Linked DNA regions of Microbulbifer sp. A4B17. The protein of the gene in region 3 binds, or shares a complex with, the protein of the main gene of each other region. Links are inferred from orthologs where the notes say so. Each region holds a gene or a part of one and is shown on either strand. Other genes may lie near its edges.

The links.
Region 1: the proteins of rne (region 3) and eno are in contact, whole or in part, in a solved structure (PDB 2FYM), measured with the Escherichia coli proteins. The link is inferred for Microbulbifer sp. A4B17 from one-to-one orthologs.
Region 2: the proteins of rne (region 3) and pnp are in contact, whole or in part, in a cryo-EM structure (PDB 9QH0), measured with the Escherichia coli proteins. The link is inferred for Microbulbifer sp. A4B17 from one-to-one orthologs.

Annotation. Positions count from the first base shown.
Region 1 is NZ_CP029064.1:1,449,836-1,455,258, forward strand. What follows is about bases 1-2,979. They hold eno (phosphopyruvate hydratase), read left to right. Parts: upstream 1-836; coding sequence 837-2,123; downstream 2,124-2,979. Other genes in these bases: kdsA (3-deoxy-8-phosphooctulonate synthase), read left to right, coding at 1-694; BTJ40_RS06425 (septum formation initiator family protein), read left to right, coding at 2,219-2,509; ispD (2-C-methyl-D-erythritol 4-phosphate cytidylyltransferase), read left to right, coding at 2,506-2,979. In the rest of the region: more of ispD, read left to right, coding at 2,980-3,225; ispF (2-C-methyl-D-erythritol 2,4-cyclodiphosphate synthase), read left to right, coding at 3,225-3,710; tRNA pseudouridine(13) synthase TruD, read left to right, coding at 3,703-4,665; BTJ40_RS06445 (protein-L-isoaspartate(D-aspartate) O-methyltransferase), read left to right, coding at 4,731-5,402; BTJ40_RS06450 (DUF368 domain-containing protein), read left to right, coding at 5,399-5,423. UniProt on the Escherichia coli protein: Catalyzes the reversible conversion of 2-phosphoglycerate (2-PG) into phosphoenolpyruvate (PEP). It is essential for the degradation of carbohydrates via glycolysis.
Region 2 is NZ_CP029064.1:4,074,720-4,080,094, reverse strand. What follows is about bases 1,602-4,532. They hold pnp (polyribonucleotide nucleotidyltransferase), read left to right. Parts: upstream 1,602-1,970; coding sequence 1,971-4,094; downstream 4,095-4,532. Other genes in these bases: BTJ40_RS17950 (hypothetical protein), read left to right, coding at 4,210-4,532; BTJ40_RS22395 (hypothetical protein), read left to right, coding at 1,748-1,945; rpsO (30S ribosomal protein S15), read left to right, coding at 1,602-1,708. In the rest of the region: 30S ribosome-binding factor RbfA, read left to right, coding at 1-363; tRNA pseudouridine(55) synthase TruB, read left to right, coding at 367-1,308; more of rpsO, read left to right, coding at 1,439-1,601; more of BTJ40_RS17950, read left to right, coding at 4,533-4,860; BTJ40_RS17945 (GFA family protein), read left to right, coding at 4,853-5,257; BTJ40_RS17940 (zinc transporter ZntB), read left to right, coding at 5,309-5,375. UniProt on the Escherichia coli protein: Involved in mRNA degradation. Catalyzes the phosphorolysis of single-stranded polyribonucleotides processively in the 3'- to 5'-direction. Also involved, along with RNase II, in tRNA processing.
Region 3 is NZ_CP029064.1:3,009,511-3,015,496, forward strand. Bases 1,726-5,267 are described here. They hold rne (ribonuclease E), read left to right. Parts: upstream 1,726-2,097; coding sequence 2,098-5,067; downstream 5,068-5,267. In the rest of the region: BTJ40_RS13385 (HAD-IA family hydrolase), read right to left, coding at 1-311; 23S rRNA pseudouridine(955/2504/2580) synthase RluC, read right to left, coding at 326-1,321; BTJ40_RS13405 (hypothetical protein), read left to right, coding at 5,515-5,847. UniProt on the Escherichia coli protein: Endoribonuclease that plays a central role in RNA processing and decay. Required for the maturation of 5S and 16S rRNAs and the majority of tRNAs. Also involved in the degradation of most mRNAs.

The DNA.
Region 1 (5,423 bases), 1.6 Mb from region 3 along the record:
TTTTAAAGCGTCTTTTGACAAGGCCAATCGCTCTTCCATTAATTCCTATCGCGGACCGGGAATGGAAGAAGGCCTGAAGATTTTTCAGGAAATAAAAGACACCTTTAAGGTTCCCCTGATTACCGATGTCCACGAAGTACACCAGGCTGCTCCGGTTGCCGAAGTCGTGGATATTATTCAGCTGCCGGCTTTCCTGGCCCGCCAGACTGACCTGGTCGCAGCTATGGCAGCGACTGGTGCAGTGATCAACGTCAAAAAACCTCAGTTTATGAGCCCGCCGCAAGTTAAAAATGTGGTGGAGAAATTTGCTGAGTGCGGCAACGAAAATATTCTTTTGTGTGAGCGCGGTGCCAGCTTTGGCTACGACAACCTGGTTGTCGATATGCTGGGCTTCAGCACCATGATCAATGCCTCTGGCGGTGCGCCGCTGATTTTTGATGTCACCCACTCACTGCAAATGCGGGATCCTTCCGGTGCTGCTTCTGGTGGTCGCCGTGCACAGGTAACTGAGCTGGGCCGTGCAGGTTTGGCTATCGGTATTGCCGGCCTGTTCCTGGAAGCACACCCGAATCCAGACAAAGCATTGTGTGATGGCCCCAGTGCATTGCCATTAGAGAAGCTGGAGCCATTCCTGGCGCAGATGAAAGCGGTAGATGACCTGATCAAAGGCTTTGAGCCGCTGGATACGAAATAAAAAAGAGATATTTTTGCGCGCCCTGATCGGGCGCGCGGCACTTTCCCCTCTGCTATTTAGCCTGAGTGCTGTAGCAAAAGTGCGTAAAGTCTGATTTACGAAAACCTATTTTCAGTAAGTACCAATACGGAGCCCATTGTAAATGAGCAAGATTGTCGCTGTTAAAGCCTTTGAAGTACTGGATTCTCGCGGTAACCCTACCGTTGAAGCCGATGTAATCCTTGAGGACGGTTCTATTGGTTCCGCCTGTGCACCCTCCGGTGCCTCTACTGGCTCCCGTGAAGCGCTGGAACTTCGCGATGGCGATAAAAGCCGTTACCTGGGCAAGGGTGTCCTGAAAGCGGTTGAGAATATCAACACCACTATCGCCGACTTGCTGAAAGGTATGGATGCTACCGATCAGCGCGTCCTGGACAAGGCGATGATCGATGCCGACGGTACTGAAAACAAAGCTAACCTGGGCGCCAACGCAATTTTGGCGGTTTCCCTGGCGGCCGCAAAAGCAGCTGCAGCTTCCAAAAATATTCCCCTGTACCAGCATATCGCTGAGGTAAATGGCACTCCGGGTGAATACTCCATGCCGGTTCCGATGATGAATATCCTCAACGGCGGTGAGCACGCTGATAACAATGTGGATATCCAGGAATTTATGGTTCAGCCCGTTAAAGCTGAGTCTTTTGCCGAAGCCCTGCGCCAAGGTGCAGAGATCTTCCACTCCCTGAAAAAAGTACTGTCCAGCAACAGTCTGAATACTGCGGTTGGTGATGAGGGTGGCTTTGCTCCTAACCTGCCTTCCAACGAAGCAGCTCTGAAAGTGATTGCTGAGGCTGTAGAAAAAGCTGGTTACACCCTGGGCGATGATATTACTCTGGCTCTGGACTGCGCTTCTTCCGAGTTCTACAAAGATGGCAAGTACGATCTGGCTGGGGAAGGCAAGCAGTTCGATAGCGAAGGCTTTGCCAGCTACCTGGCCGACTTGTCTGCCAACTATCCGATCCTGTCTATTGAGGACGGTATGGATGAGAGCGATTGGGATGGTTGGAAAGTGCTTACCGATAAGATTGGTGACAAAGTACAGCTGGTAGGCGACGACCTGTTCGTAACCAACACCAAGATCCTGAAAGAAGGTATCGAAAAAGGTGTAGGTAATTCCATCTTGATCAAGTTCAACCAGATCGGCTCCCTGTCCGAGACTCTGGACGCGATTAAAATGGCTAAAGATGCAGGCTACACCGCTGTGATCTCTCACCGCTCTGGTGAGACTGAAGATACCACTATTGCGGATCTGGCGGTTGCGACTGCTGCTGGCCAAATCAAGACCGGCTCCCTTTGCCGTTCAGACCGCGTAGCCAAGTACAACCGCCTGCTGCGCATCGAAGCTGAGTTGAATGGCTCCGCTCCTTATCGCGGCCGTGCTGAATTCAAGTAATCTATTATTTGAATTAGCGTGCAAGCACTACAAAGAGGGGCCAGCCCCTCTTTGTAGTGCTATAAATACGAACAAGCGAAATATCGTAATCTCGTATGAAATGGCTGCTGGCAATACTCACCATTATGCTCCTCGCCACCCAGTACCGACTTTGGGTTGGTGAAGGTAGTCTCGCCGAAGTTACACGTCTCAAGCGTCAATTAGCCCAACAGCAAGAAAAAAATATCGCGCTGGTGCGGGAAAACCGTCAACTGTTCAGGGAAGTCCGCAGTTTGAAAATTGGCACAGATGGTGTGGAAGCGAAAGCCCGTTATGACCTGGGACTGATCAAGGAAGGGGAAACACTGTTTATCTTCCTGGATAAGAAGGAAGAGGCTGAAAATTGATTAAGGATTATTGGGTCATTGTACCCGCTGCCGGCGTTGGCAAACGTATGGGGGCCGATCGCCCGAAACAGTACCTGCCATTGCTCGGGCGACCACTGCTATCCCTGACTTTAAAAAATATTCTTGGGTGGCCAGGCTTGGCCGGCGTTGTAGTATCGCTGTCGGAGCAGGATACCTACTTCCTTCACCTGAAAGAAGCAAACCACCCCTTGGTACACACAGTCATTGGTGGAGCTGAGAGAGCGGACTCTGTTCAGTCCGCTCTGGATTTCCTGGCGGAGCGTGAAAGCGGTGATACCCCGGTTTTAGTCCACGATGCTGCACGACCCTGTGTGTCTGAGCGCGATATCTGCGCTTTGCTTTGTGACGAAGTCTCACCAATGGCACTTTTGGCGCGCCCCGCGAGCGACACATTAAAGCGCAGTCACGTGACAGGCGGTGTAGCCTGTGTGGAAGAAACGGTTGACCGGGAAAGTATTTGGCTGGCGCAAACTCCGCAACGGGCCCCTCTCAGCACTTTGCACTCATGCCTTGGTAAAGCCCTGGAGCAGGGTATTGCTGTAACCGATGAAGCCAGTGCACTGGAATTTTTTGGCCATTCACCGCAATTGGTTGCAGGTGATAGTGACAATATTAAAGTGACGCACCCCGCCGATATCATAATTGCAGAAACTATTTTACGTCTGCGCTACTCCCCGACTGAGGATAAGCGATAGTGAGTTTTCGAATAGGCCAGGGCTTTGATGTGCACGCATTTGGCCCTGGTGATCACGTAGTGCTCGGAGGAGTACAAATCCCCTATGGGTATGGTTTGGTAGCTCATTCTGACGGGGATGTTTTATTGCACGCCCTCTCGGATGCCTTATTGGGTGCTCTGGCCTTGGGAGATATTGGTAAACACTTTCCCGACAACGATGAACAGTTTGCCGGGGCAGATAGCAGAAACCTGCTTCGACATGTTGTTGGGTTAATCGATAGTAAAGGGTATCGCCTGGTTAATGCGGATATGACGTTGATTGCCCAAGCCCCCAAGATGGCTCCGCATATCGATGGAATGCGAGTCAATATTGCCGCTGACTGTGGTGTTGATTGCGATGCGATCAGTGTCAAAGCAACCACTACAGAAAAGCTTGGATTTACTGGTCGCGGTGAGGGTATCGCCGCGCAAGCTACCGTTTTATTAGAGCGCAAAGATGTCTGAAGTTTGGAATCTGGATTGGCCCCGAGCGCTCGGGGGTGCGGTAATTTCTGGTGATTTTCGCACAGAACCGGAAGACTTTATTGTCGATGAACTGGCTGTGCCACCGGCTGATAAAGAAGGTGAGCATGTTTACTTACAGGTTAAAAAGCGCGGGGCAAATACCGCCTGGGTTGCCAAGGAGTTGGCGAAGTTAGCCGGGGTGCAAAGCCGGGATGTCAGCTTTTATGGTTTGAAAGACCGACATGCTGTTACCACTCAATGGTTCAGTGTATGGCTTGGACAAAAGCCAGAGGCAGACTGGTCGCAAATTAACAGCGATGAAATTTCATTGCTCCAGGCCTTCCGGGGACCACGCAAGTTGCGTCGCGGTGAGCATATGGGGAATCGCTTCAGGATTCGTCTGCGCAATGTAGAAGGTGATCGGGACAAAGCAGAAGAAGTACTTCAGCTGATCCCCAAAGGAGTACCCAATTACTTCGGTGAACAGCGCTTTGGGATTGATGGCAATAACCTTAGCCTGGCAAAAAACTTAGCTGAAGAGGACGGTCGTTGCCGCAAAAGCGAAAAGGCCTTCGCCATGTCTGCTGCCCGTAGCTGGCTGTTCAATCAGATTTTGGCTGAACGAGTCAATACCGGAACCTGGCAGAGCCCCCTCGTTGGAGAGCCTGAAGATTACCCAACCGGGCCTCTTTGGGGGCGCGGTAGAAACCTGTCAACGGATGCCCAGGGAGAGTTGGAGGAGCAAGTGTTGTCTCCGTGGCAGCCTTGGTGCAACTGGCTGGAGCACTGCGGTCTTAGCCAGGAACGCCGGGCCATGATTTTATCCCCTGAGGCGTTTCGTTATGAGTGGGAAGGTGATCACTTGATCGTCGAGTTCGCCTTGCCACCGGGTACTTTTGCTACGGCTTTGCTGCGGGAGATAGCTCAGCTGGTCAATGTTAAACAGCGTACATAAAATTTAGGTTCAGAGGCTCCCTAAATGACTGGTGCTGTTCTACAAATCATGGACAAAAAGAGAATATGGATCGCTTGAGACAAGAAGGTCTGGGAATGACTTCCCAGCGAACCCGCAATCGCTTGATCCAGCGATTGCGGGAAGAGGGGATTTCTAATGAAGAAGTGCTGGATGTAATGGCATCCACCCCTCGACACCTTTTTTTGGATGAAGCTCTGGCTATTCGAGCTTACGAGGACACCGCCTTGCCCATCGGTTATGGCCAAACCATCTCCCAGCCTTACATTGTTGCCCGTATGACTGAACTCCTGCTGAGTCGAGCAAAGTCTCTACACCGGGTGCTGGAAGTGGGCACTGGCTCTGGCTACCAAACGGCCATTCTTGCCCGTTTGGTGGAACAACTTTATTCCGTTGAGCGTGTCGAACCTCTATTGGAAACTGCTCGCCATAGGTTGGGAGAGCTGGGTTACAACAATGTAGAGTACAAGCTCAGTAGTGGGGGCTTCGGTTGGAAGGAAGAGGGGCCCTATGATGCAATCCTGGCCGCAGCGGCACCTGCAATAATTCCCGATGAGTTGCGAGAGCAATTGGCGCCCAACGGGGTTTTGGTAATTCCGGTGGGTGCTGAACAGCAATACCTGACGATGGTGACTCGCCGTGAGGACAGTAATAAATTTGATGTGGAAAAGTTGGAAGCGGTGCGCTTCGTGCCTTTACTGGGTGGTGTGGTTCGATGAGATTTTCTGAGGTTCTGAAAA
Region 2 (5,375 bases), 1.1 Mb from region 3 along the record:
GACGCCATGCGCCGCGAGCTGGCCCAGCTGATCCAACACGAGATTCGCGATCCTCGTCTGGGTATGATCAACGTCAATGATGTTGAAGTCAGCCGCGACTTAACCGTTGCTAAAGTTTTTGTCACCCTGGTGGGTGAGGATGATCGCAGCAAAATTAATACCTCTATCGAAGTGCTGAATAAAGCCGCCGGCTTTTTGCGCACGCAGCTCGCGCGTGCAATCCAGATTCGCACTATTCCCCGTTTGCACTTCCGCTACGACGAGACCTCGGTGCGCGGCCAGGCACTGTCTGCCCTGATCGACAAGGCGGTGAAAGAAGATCGCAAACACCAAGACGACGATAGCGACTCCAACGAAGATTAATCCATGGGCCGCAGACCAAAATGGGGCCGGCCGGTTCACGGCGTGCTGTTATTGAACAAGCCCGCCGGGATTACCGCCAACGACGCCCTGCAAAAAGCCAAACGACTCTTTTTCGCCAATCGCGCCGGTCATACCGGAGCGCTGGACCCCCTGGCAACCGGCGTGTTGCCGATCTGTTTCGGCGAAGCGACCAAGTTCTCCCAGTACCTACTCGATGCGGACAAGCGCTATCGCAGTACTTTTGTTTTCGGTATGACTACAGCCAGTGGCGATGCCGATGGCGATGTACTGGAAACTAAAGATGCTTCCGGTTTGACCGAAGAAGCTGTGCTGAAGGCGATGGAAGCCTTTCGCGGTCCCATCAAGCAAGTGCCGTCCATGTACTCGGCCCTCAAGCACAAGGGGCAGCCGCTGTATAAGTTGGCACGCCAGGGCTTGGAAGTGGAGCGCGAGGCGCGGGAAGTAGAGATTTTTGAATTTGAACTGCTGAGCTTCACACCGGGCGCCCAGCCCCGTGCAGAAGTTGAGGTTCATTGCTCCAAGGGCACTTATATTCGCAGTATTGCCGAAGACCTGGGCCAGGCCCTGGGTGTTGGTGCCTATGTGGAAGAGTTACACCGCAGCGCCGCCGGTCCCTACGTCGAGGCCGATTCAGTGACCCTGGATGAACTCACCGCGGAGCGCGGTGAGGGTATGGCGGAGGAGTTGGATCACCACCTGTTATCGGTGGATTCTCCCGCCTCTTCGCTACCCAAACTCACCCTTCCGGACGAGTCTGGTTACTATGTGCGTCAGGGGCAGCCGGTAATGGATTTGCAGGTCTACCGTATCGGTGAAGAAGGTGATATGGTGCGCCTCTTCCTGGAAAATGGCGATTTTCTGGGCGTAGGAGAAATTACTGACGACGGGTGCGTAGCGCCTCGGCGTCTGGTAAGTAGTACTTAAGCAGAAAACGCTATATTGGTGAGAGCCGATAGCGGTTGATGTGAGAGTATTGCAATAGTGAGTAGCTGGTCTGTAAATATGCACGGGCCAGCCGAATCTTTTAAAGCATATTACGACGAGGTTATTCGTTATGGCACTGTCTGCAGTAGAAAAAGCAGCAATCCTGAAAGAGCACGGCCAATCTGAAGGCGACACCGGTTCTCCGGAAGTCCAGGTAGCCCTGCTGACTGCCAACATCAACAAACTGCAGGGTCACTTCTCTGCGCACAAGCAGGATCACCACTCTCGCCGTGGTCTGATCCGCATGGTAAACCAGCGCCGCAAGTTGCTGGATTACCTGAAGCGTAAGGATCTGAGTCGCTACGCACAGCTGATCGCTAAGCTCGGCCTGCGTCGCTAAGACCCTGGAATGCCCGCCTCTGGCGGGCATTCTTTTTTAATGCTTGCTGAAAAGTGGCGCTGTTGTCACTTTTCGGCAGTTTCGCAGTACAACCCCAGGGGCAATATCCCGGCGGATGTGCTGCGTTTGCACCGGCCACCCGGGTCGGTAGCGGTACATCCCCGTATCGCTCTGGATAGGAGGTTTGGAACCTCTGCCCAGGCAACTAATGTAGGGGTTACTGGAATGGGCCAGTAACCGTAAGGAAATAGGAAAAAAACTAGTGAATCCAGTAAGCAAAACTTTCCAATACGGACAACACCAAGTCACCATCGAGACCGGCCGCATCGCGCGCCAGGCTTCCGGTGCTGCCCTGGTTAGCATGGGTGAGACCGTCGTCCTGTGTACTGTTGTCGGCGCTAAAGAAATGAAAGCCGGCCAGGACTTCTTCCCGCTGTCCGTGCACTACCAGGAAAAAGCCTACGCGGCTGGCAAAATTCCCGGTGGTTTCTTCAAGCGTGAAGGCCGCCCGTCTGAAAAAGAAACTCTGACTTCCCGTCTGATCGACCGCCCGATCCGCCCGCTGTTCCCGAACGGCTTTATGAACGAAGTTCAGGTGATGTGTACCGTTCTCTCCGCTGAGAAGGACATGGACCCGGATATCGCCGCCATGATCGGTACCTCCGCAGCGCTGTCTGTTTCCGGTATTCCTTTCGCGGGCCCAATCGGTGCTGCGCGCGTGGGTTACACCCAGCAAGACGGCTACCTGCTGAACCCGGGCTACCAGGCTCTGAAGTCCTCCGAGCTGGACATGGTCGTTGCCGGTACCAAAGACGCCGTACTGATGGTGGAGTCCGAAGCCCAGGAGCTGCCGGAAGACATCATGCTGGGTGCCGTACTCTACGCACACCAAGAAATGCAGGCCATTATCAAGGTTTGTGAAGAGCTGAAAGCGGAAGCGGGCAAGCCCCAGTGGGACTGGCAGGCTCCGGCAGAAAACACCGAGCTGAAAGCTGCCCTGGACGCTCAGTTTGGTGAGAAGGTTGCTGAAGCCTACCGCATCACCAACAAGCAGGAGCGCAGCACCCGCCTGGCGGAACTGCGCAGTGAAGCTGCTGAAGCCCTGGCTACTGAAGAAGTACCCGCTGATGAAGTGAAGAGCTACTTCGGCAAGCTTGAGAAGAAGCTGGTGCGCGGTTCTGTAGTACGCGGCGAGCCCCGTATCGACGGCCGTGACAGCAAAACTGTACGCCCGATCACTGTGGAAGTTGGCGCTCTGCCCAAGTCCCACGGTTCCGCGTTGTTCACCCGTGGTGAGACCCAGGCTCTGGTAGTGGCTACCCTAGGTTCCACCGGCGATGCACAGATCATCGATGCCTTGGAAGGTGAGCGCAAAGACTACTTTATGCTGCACTACAACTTCCCTCCCTACTCTGTAGGTGAAGCGGGTCGTGTAGGTGCTACCGGTCGTCGCGAAATCGGTCACGGTCGCCTGGCTCGTCGCGGTATTGCTGCGGTTTTGCCGAGCCCAGACAGCTTCCCCTACACCGTGCGCGTGGTTTCCGAGATCACTGAATCCAACGGTTCCAGCTCAATGGCTTCCGTATGTGGTTCTAGCCTGGCGCTGATGGATGCGGGTGTTCCGCTGAAGGCACCGGTAGCCGGTATCGCTATGGGCCTGGTGAAGGAAGACGAAGGCTATGCGGTTCTGACCGACATCCTCGGTGACGAAGACCACCTTGGCGATATGGACTTCAAAGTAGCGGGTACCGCCTCTGGTGTGACCGCGCTGCAGATGGATATCAAGATCGAAGGTATTACCGAAGAGATCATGGAAACCGCTCTGGAGCAGGCCCTGCAAGCGCGTCTGCACATCCTGGCGGAAATGAACAAGGTGATCGACTCTTCCCGTACCACGGTGAATGAGAATGCACCGCGCTATGCGACCCTGAAGATCCATCCGGACAAGATCCGCGACGTGATCGGTAAGGGTGGTGCGACTATCCGCTCCATCACTGAAGAGACTGGCGCCTCCATCGATATCGAAGACGATGGTACTATCAAGGTCTTCGGTGAAGACGGTGAGAGCCTGGAAGCTGCGGTAACCCGCATCGAGGAAATCACTGCGGAAGCTGAGATCGGCGCTATCTACGAGGGCACCGTGGTGCGTATCGTGGACTTCGGTGCGTTCGTTAACTTCCTGCCGGGCAAAGACGGTCTGGTGCATATCTCCCAGATCGCTGAAGAGCGAGTAAATGCAGTAACTGATTACCTGACTGAAGGTGAGAAGGTTAAGGTTAAGGTACTCGATGTTGACCAGCGTGGACGTATCAAGCTTTCTATCAAGGAAGCCAAGGCCGACGCAGCTGCCGCTGAAGAAGCCAAGCAGGCTTCTGACGAAGCTTAAGTCTACGGACTGAAAAAAACCCGGCTTTTAAGTCGGGTTTTTTTGTATCTGCCAATGGGGATTTGTCGCTTGCTACCAGTTTTCTATTAGAATTCTGGAAAAAAAGGGCAAAACATTGGATAACTTCTGGCTGATCGACATTCTCCTCACTCTTGCCGCACTGCTGATTGCCAATCAGTACTGGCGTCTTACTAATGCTCGTTTTCAATCTGCTGCACTGTTGGTGATGGCGGGACTTCTATTTATCGCTGTCACTGCGATTGTCGGTGCCTATCGCTATGGCATTGATCCCGGGGCAACCCAATTACATCTAGCCCTTTTGCAGCTTTCCGGGTTTAGTTCACTTCTGCTGATTGGAATTGGCCTGGCTTGGGCGCGTTTCGAGATCGGTATTGGGCAAAGTACCCGGGGGCCTGCTTACGTGGTATTAGTGCTGGTACTGGCCTCTGCTATTGGAGTCTCTGAAAGTGGCACGCTGTCGCCACAGGAAGTAACGGAGGCATTTTCGGCGCTGGGGCTTCTGCTGTGGCTGTGGGTCGCAATGATGGAGTTGATGTCACCGCGTCGACTGTCGCCACCGGGCCCGCTGTTGCTGGGGGCGGGGGCCGTAGTAATTGCAATGGATGGGCTATTTGTGGGCACCGGCGCCCCCCGGGTATTGGGGTTGGCACGTACGAACTGGTTCCACCTGTTACTCGGACTTTCACTGTTTTCTCTGCTGGCAGCCCGCCCTTTATTTGTGAAGGACAATAAATCAAGTGAGTAAAATCAATACCGAACTTCGCGGAGGCTGCCACTGTGGTGCCGTTCGCTATAGGGCCAGGCATGAGCGCAACTCAGGGGAGAAACTGGTAGCCCTTGCGTGCAATTGCTCCATGTGTGAGAAGGTGGGTTTTTTGCACGTCATTATTCCCGCTGAAAACTTTGAGTTGGAATCAGGGGAAGGATATCTGAATTGTTATACCTTTAATACTGGGGTGGCCAAGCATTTGTTTTGCCGCCACTGTGGGGTTAAGTCTTTTTACGTGCCGCGCTCCAATCCCGATGGATATAGTCTTAATGCGCGCTGTTTCGACAAGCGGCCAAGGGACCTGGAAGTAAAACCTTTTGATGGTCAAAACTGGGAGCAGAATGCTGCGGAGATGGCCCATCTCAGCAAGTAAATTGCAGAAAGAAAGTGATGCTCCGATCAATATCAGGTGATATGAGCGCTTATGGAAACTGGTCTGGTCTACGCAGTCTTACTTGATCGCAAAGGCTCGGGTCGGGAGCTTTCCTGGG
Region 3 (5,986 bases):
ACCGCCAACTGATGGCCACCGCACAGCAGCTGGTCCAGGGTATCCAGAACTCCCTCAAATAAAGGCAGGGGTTCAACTCGGGCTGCCATCCACTCATCAAAGTAAAGCTCGCGTAACGTGAGCCTTTCTTCACTGGCAGCCTCTGGAAACAGAGAGGATATCGCTTCCGGCAGACCAAGCCCGATGATGTTGCTAACCGCTTCCGGGGCAAGCACCGGCAAGCCGGCTCTACCTGCCGCCCGCAACATACAATCAACGATACGCGCCTCAGAATTACAAACCGTCCCATCCCAATCGAGGATTACCAACATAACAAACGAACGCCCTACTCTTCCCTTAATCTATTCAGCACTGCGCTCAGCTCCGCAGGAAGTGGAGCCTCCACCTCAACCTTGGAGCCATCTGGCAAAGAGCAGCGCACTGAAGCCGAGTGTAAAAAGAGACGCTTCAGGCCGCGATCACGAAATTCTCGATTGACTTCGTCCGAGGTGTACTTGCTGTCGCCCGCCAGAGGACAACCAACAAACTGTGCATGAACTCGAATTTGGTGTGTTCGCCCGGTAACTGGCTCTGCGGAAAGCAGAGTCGCCGCCTTAAATCTCTCAATCAACTTAAAGCGAGTCTCCGAAGGCTTACCCTCAGGGTGCACCGACACCATTCTCTCGCCGCTTTTCAAAGTGTTCTTGCGCAAAGGCGCCTCAACAGCGCGGCGGCCTCGGGGCCACTTGCCCACCACCAACGCCTGATACGACTTACCGATCTTTCCCGACCGCAACTCTGACTGAACATGCTGCAATACCGCGCGCTTGCGGGCCACCATGATGGCTCCACTAGTATCCCGGTCCAGGCGGTGCACCAACTCAATAAACGGGCTTTGCGGAAACATCTGGCGCAAAACTTCAATCAGACCCAATCTGACACCGCTGCCACCATGGACCGCAAGACCCGACGGTTTATTGATCACCATTAACCCATGCTTGTCGTAAAGTATGGACTCTTGGATCAATTGGCGCAGAGATTCACCAGCCAGAGGGGCCTCAGCCTGCTCGGCAACACGAATTGGCGGCACTCGCACCACATCGCCCGCCTTTAACTTGTATTCAGCCTTTATTCGTCCTTTATTTACTCTTACCTCACCCTTGCGCAGGATTCGGTATATACGTGAGCGCGGCACACCCTTGAGGCGCGCCTGGAGGAAATTGTCGATCCTCTGTCCCGCCAGCTCTTCAGGCACAGTCAAAAACTGTACGCCGCCAGATGGATTAGAGGTCTTTGATGGGGGCTCAGCCGGAGCCTTTTTAGGGGGGGGTATACTTCGCATGACGCGCATCATAGCGTTGCCAGGGATACAATTGAAGCACCTCCCTGCCCATGCTATATTCGGTCGGCCTGAATTCGGCATGTTTTCGGTCACTGGCGACTTCCCACATGAAGAGACAGCCGTGGCTTTGGAGAAAACATCCCCATTCAGCAGGTGCGCGGGGATGCCGCGTCATTGATAAAACTTAGCCCTTGAGATGTCCCCCAACTACTAGAACCTGAGGGGAGCTCACTGGCAACAACAGCCCGCGGTTACGCGGGTAATTATCGCGAAGGTAAGACGGGCCGTGACCCGCAGCGCTTGAAAGGACGACTCAAACTTGCGTCCGGTTTTGCAGAATACGACAAGCCAGCAACCGAACTGGTAACCAGGGCAGCACAGCTTCCGCAAGCCTGGTGAAAAATTAAGAAGAGTGGGTATCAGCCAAAAGCTGAACTGCAGAACAACTGACGCAAACCTTGCCGCCCAGTATGAAACAAACCAAGGGGCGGCGCCCAACCCTGCTGCAGAAGCCTGCAGCACAGGTACAGGGCAGTACTAACAAAAGGTATTAAAGGTACCAACGGATAGCACGATAGCAGCGCGTATCCGGAGTTTTTGCAGAGCGAACATCAGGTGGACATCAGTCTCGACAAGCCGCATAGATCCATGGCGCGGTAGAGCTGACGCACCTTATTTCCCTGCCCTGCCTGGTGGTCCTCTCCACCGGGCAGCCAACAAGCAAGCCTGTGAGTGGCGGTGTCACACCTTTGCGCAACGCAAGGAAAACGACACGCATGAAAAGAATGCTAATTAACGCAACCCAACCCGAAGAGTTGCGTGTTGCCCTGGTCGACGGCCAGTGGCTCTATGATTTGGATATTGAGAACAGGACCCGCCAACAGAAAAAAGCGAACATATACAAAGGTAAAATTACCCGAGTAGAGCCCTCCCTTGAGGCTGCATTCGTCGACTATGGCGAAGAACGCCACGGATTCCTCCCCCTGAAAGAGATCTCTCGCGAGTACTTCCTCAAGCAGCCCAAAGACATCGAAGGTCGCATCAAGATTAAAGATGTTGTCAAAGAGGGCATGGAAGTTATTGTCCAGGTGGACAAGGAAGAGCGCGGCAACAAAGGCGCCGCCCTGACTACTTTTGTCAGCCTCGCCGGCCGCTATCTGGTGCTGATGCCAAACAATCCCCGTGCAGGTGGCATCTCCCGCCGCATTGAAGGTGATGAGCGCTCAGAACTCCGCGACGCTCTCTCCAGCGTAGAAGTCCCCTCCGGCATGGGCATCATAGTGCGCACCGCCGGCGTTGGCCGCAGCGGTGACGAACTGCAGTGGGACCTGAACTACCTGTTACAGCTTTGGAATGCCATCAAAGAGGAAGCGGACACCTCCAAAGCACCACACTTCCTGTTCCAGGAAAGTAACGTCATTATTCGCGCTATTCGCGACTACATGCGCGACGATATTGGCGAAGTTATTGTCGATGACAAAGGCGCCTACGAACTGGCCGCAGAATTTGCCCGCCAGGTAATGCCCCACTACGCCAACAAGGTGAAGTACTACGAAGACGCCATCCCGCTATTCAATCGCTATCAGATCGAAAGCCAAATCGAGACAGCGTTTGAGCGCGAAGTAAAACTGCCTTCCGGCGGCTCCATCGTTATTGATGTGACCGAGGCCTTAGTATCTATTGATATCAACTCCTCCCGCGCAACCAAGGGCGGCGATATCGAGGAGACTGCGCGCAATATCAACCTGGAAGCGGCCGACGAGATCGCTCGCCAGCTGCGCCTGCGAGATATGGGCGGGCTGGTTGTTATCGACTTTATCGATATGCAGAACAAGTCCAACCAGCGCGAAGTCGAAAAGCGTATGGAGAAGGCTCTCAGCATGGACCGCGCCCGCGTTCAGGTTGGCCGCATCTCCCGCTTCGGCTTGCTGGAAATGTCCCGCCAGCGCCTGCGCCCATCCCTGGGTGAAACCACCTTCCGCGTCTGCCCCCGCTGTAGTGGCCAGGGCACTATTCGCGGCACCAAATCTCTCGCCCTCTCCATTCTTCGCCTGGTAGAAGAGGAGGCGAAAAAAGAACGCAGCGCCGAGATCCGCGCAATCACCCCTGTGAATGTCGCAACCTACCTGTTGAATGAGAAGCGCAAAACGATCTCCCAAATCGAATCCCGCAACTCCACTCGAGTGGTAGTTGTGCCCAGCGCCGAGATGGAAACTCCGCACTTCGAAGTTCAGCGACTGCGTGACGACGACACTGCCACCCTGGAAACCTCCTATAAGATTTCTGGCACTGCCGAAGAGACCCTAGCCAAGAAAGAGGAAAAGCCACAGCGTTCAGCACCAGCACAAGCGGCCGTCCAGCAGATCAGCCACACGGCTCCAGCGCCCACCCCGGAGAAAAAAGAAGAGCCTGGACTCTTCAGCCGACTGATCAGCGCTATTGCCTCTTTCTTCACCGCGGAAGAGGAAGAGCCGAAGAAGCATCAAAAGTCCAAGGGGCGTGGCAAGGATTACCAGCAGCGCAACCGCAATCGCAACCAGCGCGGAAACCGCAGCAACCGCAGCGGCCGCCAAACTCGCCGTAAGGATGATCGCCGCGAAGATAATAAGCGCGACGACCAGCGCGAAGATAAGCGCAGCGCCAAGCTGGATGAACACGACAGCGCCTCCGAGCGCCAGGGTGAAGGCCAGCGTCGCCGTCGCCGTCGCCGCAACGACAACCGCCGTAAGGACGACAATCGCACCCAAGCCGTTGAAACCGCCCCAGGTACCGCTGACACTGGCGAGCTGGCGAGCGATGCCTCCGAACAACAGCGCCCAGCCCGCCGCCCAAGCAACGTGCGCGGTCGCCCGCAAGCGCGTCGTCGCGGCGGCCGCCGCAGTGAAAATACCGCAGCAACTGCGGTGGCTCACAGCCAGGAAGAGCTGAACCGCGAAGTTCACGAAGCTATCGACGAAGCCGAAAGCGAAGCGCGCAAAACCAAGGAAGTCGCCAAGGAAACTCGTACAGAGACACCTAAATCCAAGGCGAAAGAATCTCAAAAAGCCCAGAGAACTCCCAAGCAGGCAGCTCAACCCGCCATTACCATGCCGGTTCGAACTGCCAGTGAAGGGAAACCTGAAGCACAAGAGACTGCCAAGGCTGCAGCACAGCCGCAAAGCGTTCAGCAGGAAACCAAGCCTGTCACTGCCAAGCAACCAGCGACTCAGCCCGCAGAGCCCAAAACAACCCAGGCAGAAGAAGCAGCCGCACCCGTCTCCGAGCCGGTCGAGGTTGTAAAGCAAGCGCCTGTACAGGAAGACACAGAAGCTGAAGAGGCGGCAACCTCAAAAGCTGAAATTACTCCTGCCGAGCCAGAAATAGAAGCCGCAGAGGAAATCGTTCTTGAGGAAGCCCAGGCTGCAGCAGAAGCTTTGCAAGAGCAGGCTGACACCAGCGAACCGGAGGTCCAGGAAGAAATTGTTGCCGCTGAGCTGGCAGCTTCCGAAAAGGAACCGACTGCGACCAACCAGGGGCGCGCAGGCAACGACCCGCGCATCAATCCCAAACCGCTGGGTGAGTTCTCAATTGTTACTGAGCGCCGTGAAGTAGGCCCCCAACAGCCTCTGGATACTGCACAACCGGCTGCAATTGAACATAACCCCCGCGCCCTGACCCGCCCGGCCAATGACCCGCGCATCAGTCGCAAGGCCGTTGGAATTGGCGCCGCTACAGATATTGATCGCAACTCCGCAGAAGCGAGCTAAGCGATTCCTGCCACGCCGCCCCGGCCAGCAACCGGGGCGGCGCAATCAACCTGACGTCAAGCCTGGCGCTGGTCAATAAATCACCTAACTTATTGAACTATATAAAAAAAATCAAAATGACGCTTGTACATCCTCAGAAGCTATGTATAATGCGCAGCACAATTTGGTGGGGTGGCTGAGTGGTCGAAAGCGGCGGTCTTGAAAACCGTTGACTGTAACAGGTCCCAGGGTTCGAATCCCTGCCCCACCGCCATATAAAAAAAGCCCGGTATTATGCCGGGCTTTTTTGTTTCTGGACTTTGCACTGCTCCACCTGCCCTTGGTGGCAACCCGCCGGAGGTGAAAAGCATGGACGATAGCGCATGCTTTAATCCATGTCGTTTTACCAATTCTGAAAAATGCTAACCTGAACAGGTCCCACAAATTTATAAGCTGAAGTCCGCTGGCTTGGATTTCGGCGGATACGTTAATTTTGATGAGATCGTGGCTCGACTCGAAGAAAGTGACCTGGACAAAGTGAAGAAAGCAAAAAAGATCACCGAATCCCAGCGAAACAATCTGCGTCAGACAAAAATGAGCCACTCCTTCGAGCCTGTAATGAGTCATCCAGGCAGGATCAAGTACATTGTCCAAGCCAAAGACGATGGCTTCGACGTAATACTTCTCTTCATCGACACCAATGATCCACAGAAGCACCTAGCGCGCGTGGCTGACCGCGTAGAGAAGGGTGGGCACGCTGTTACCCATCGAAAAGATCCTATCCCGCTACAAGCGAACTAGGGACATGCTGTTCGAGGCAGCGATGACTGCCGATCACGCTCTAATTTTCGGTAATACTTCTGAGTAAAACGGGATCAAGCCTGTTACTGAAGCAAAAATAGAGATTTCGCAAGCCAAAAAGGCGGCATACCCTGGATAA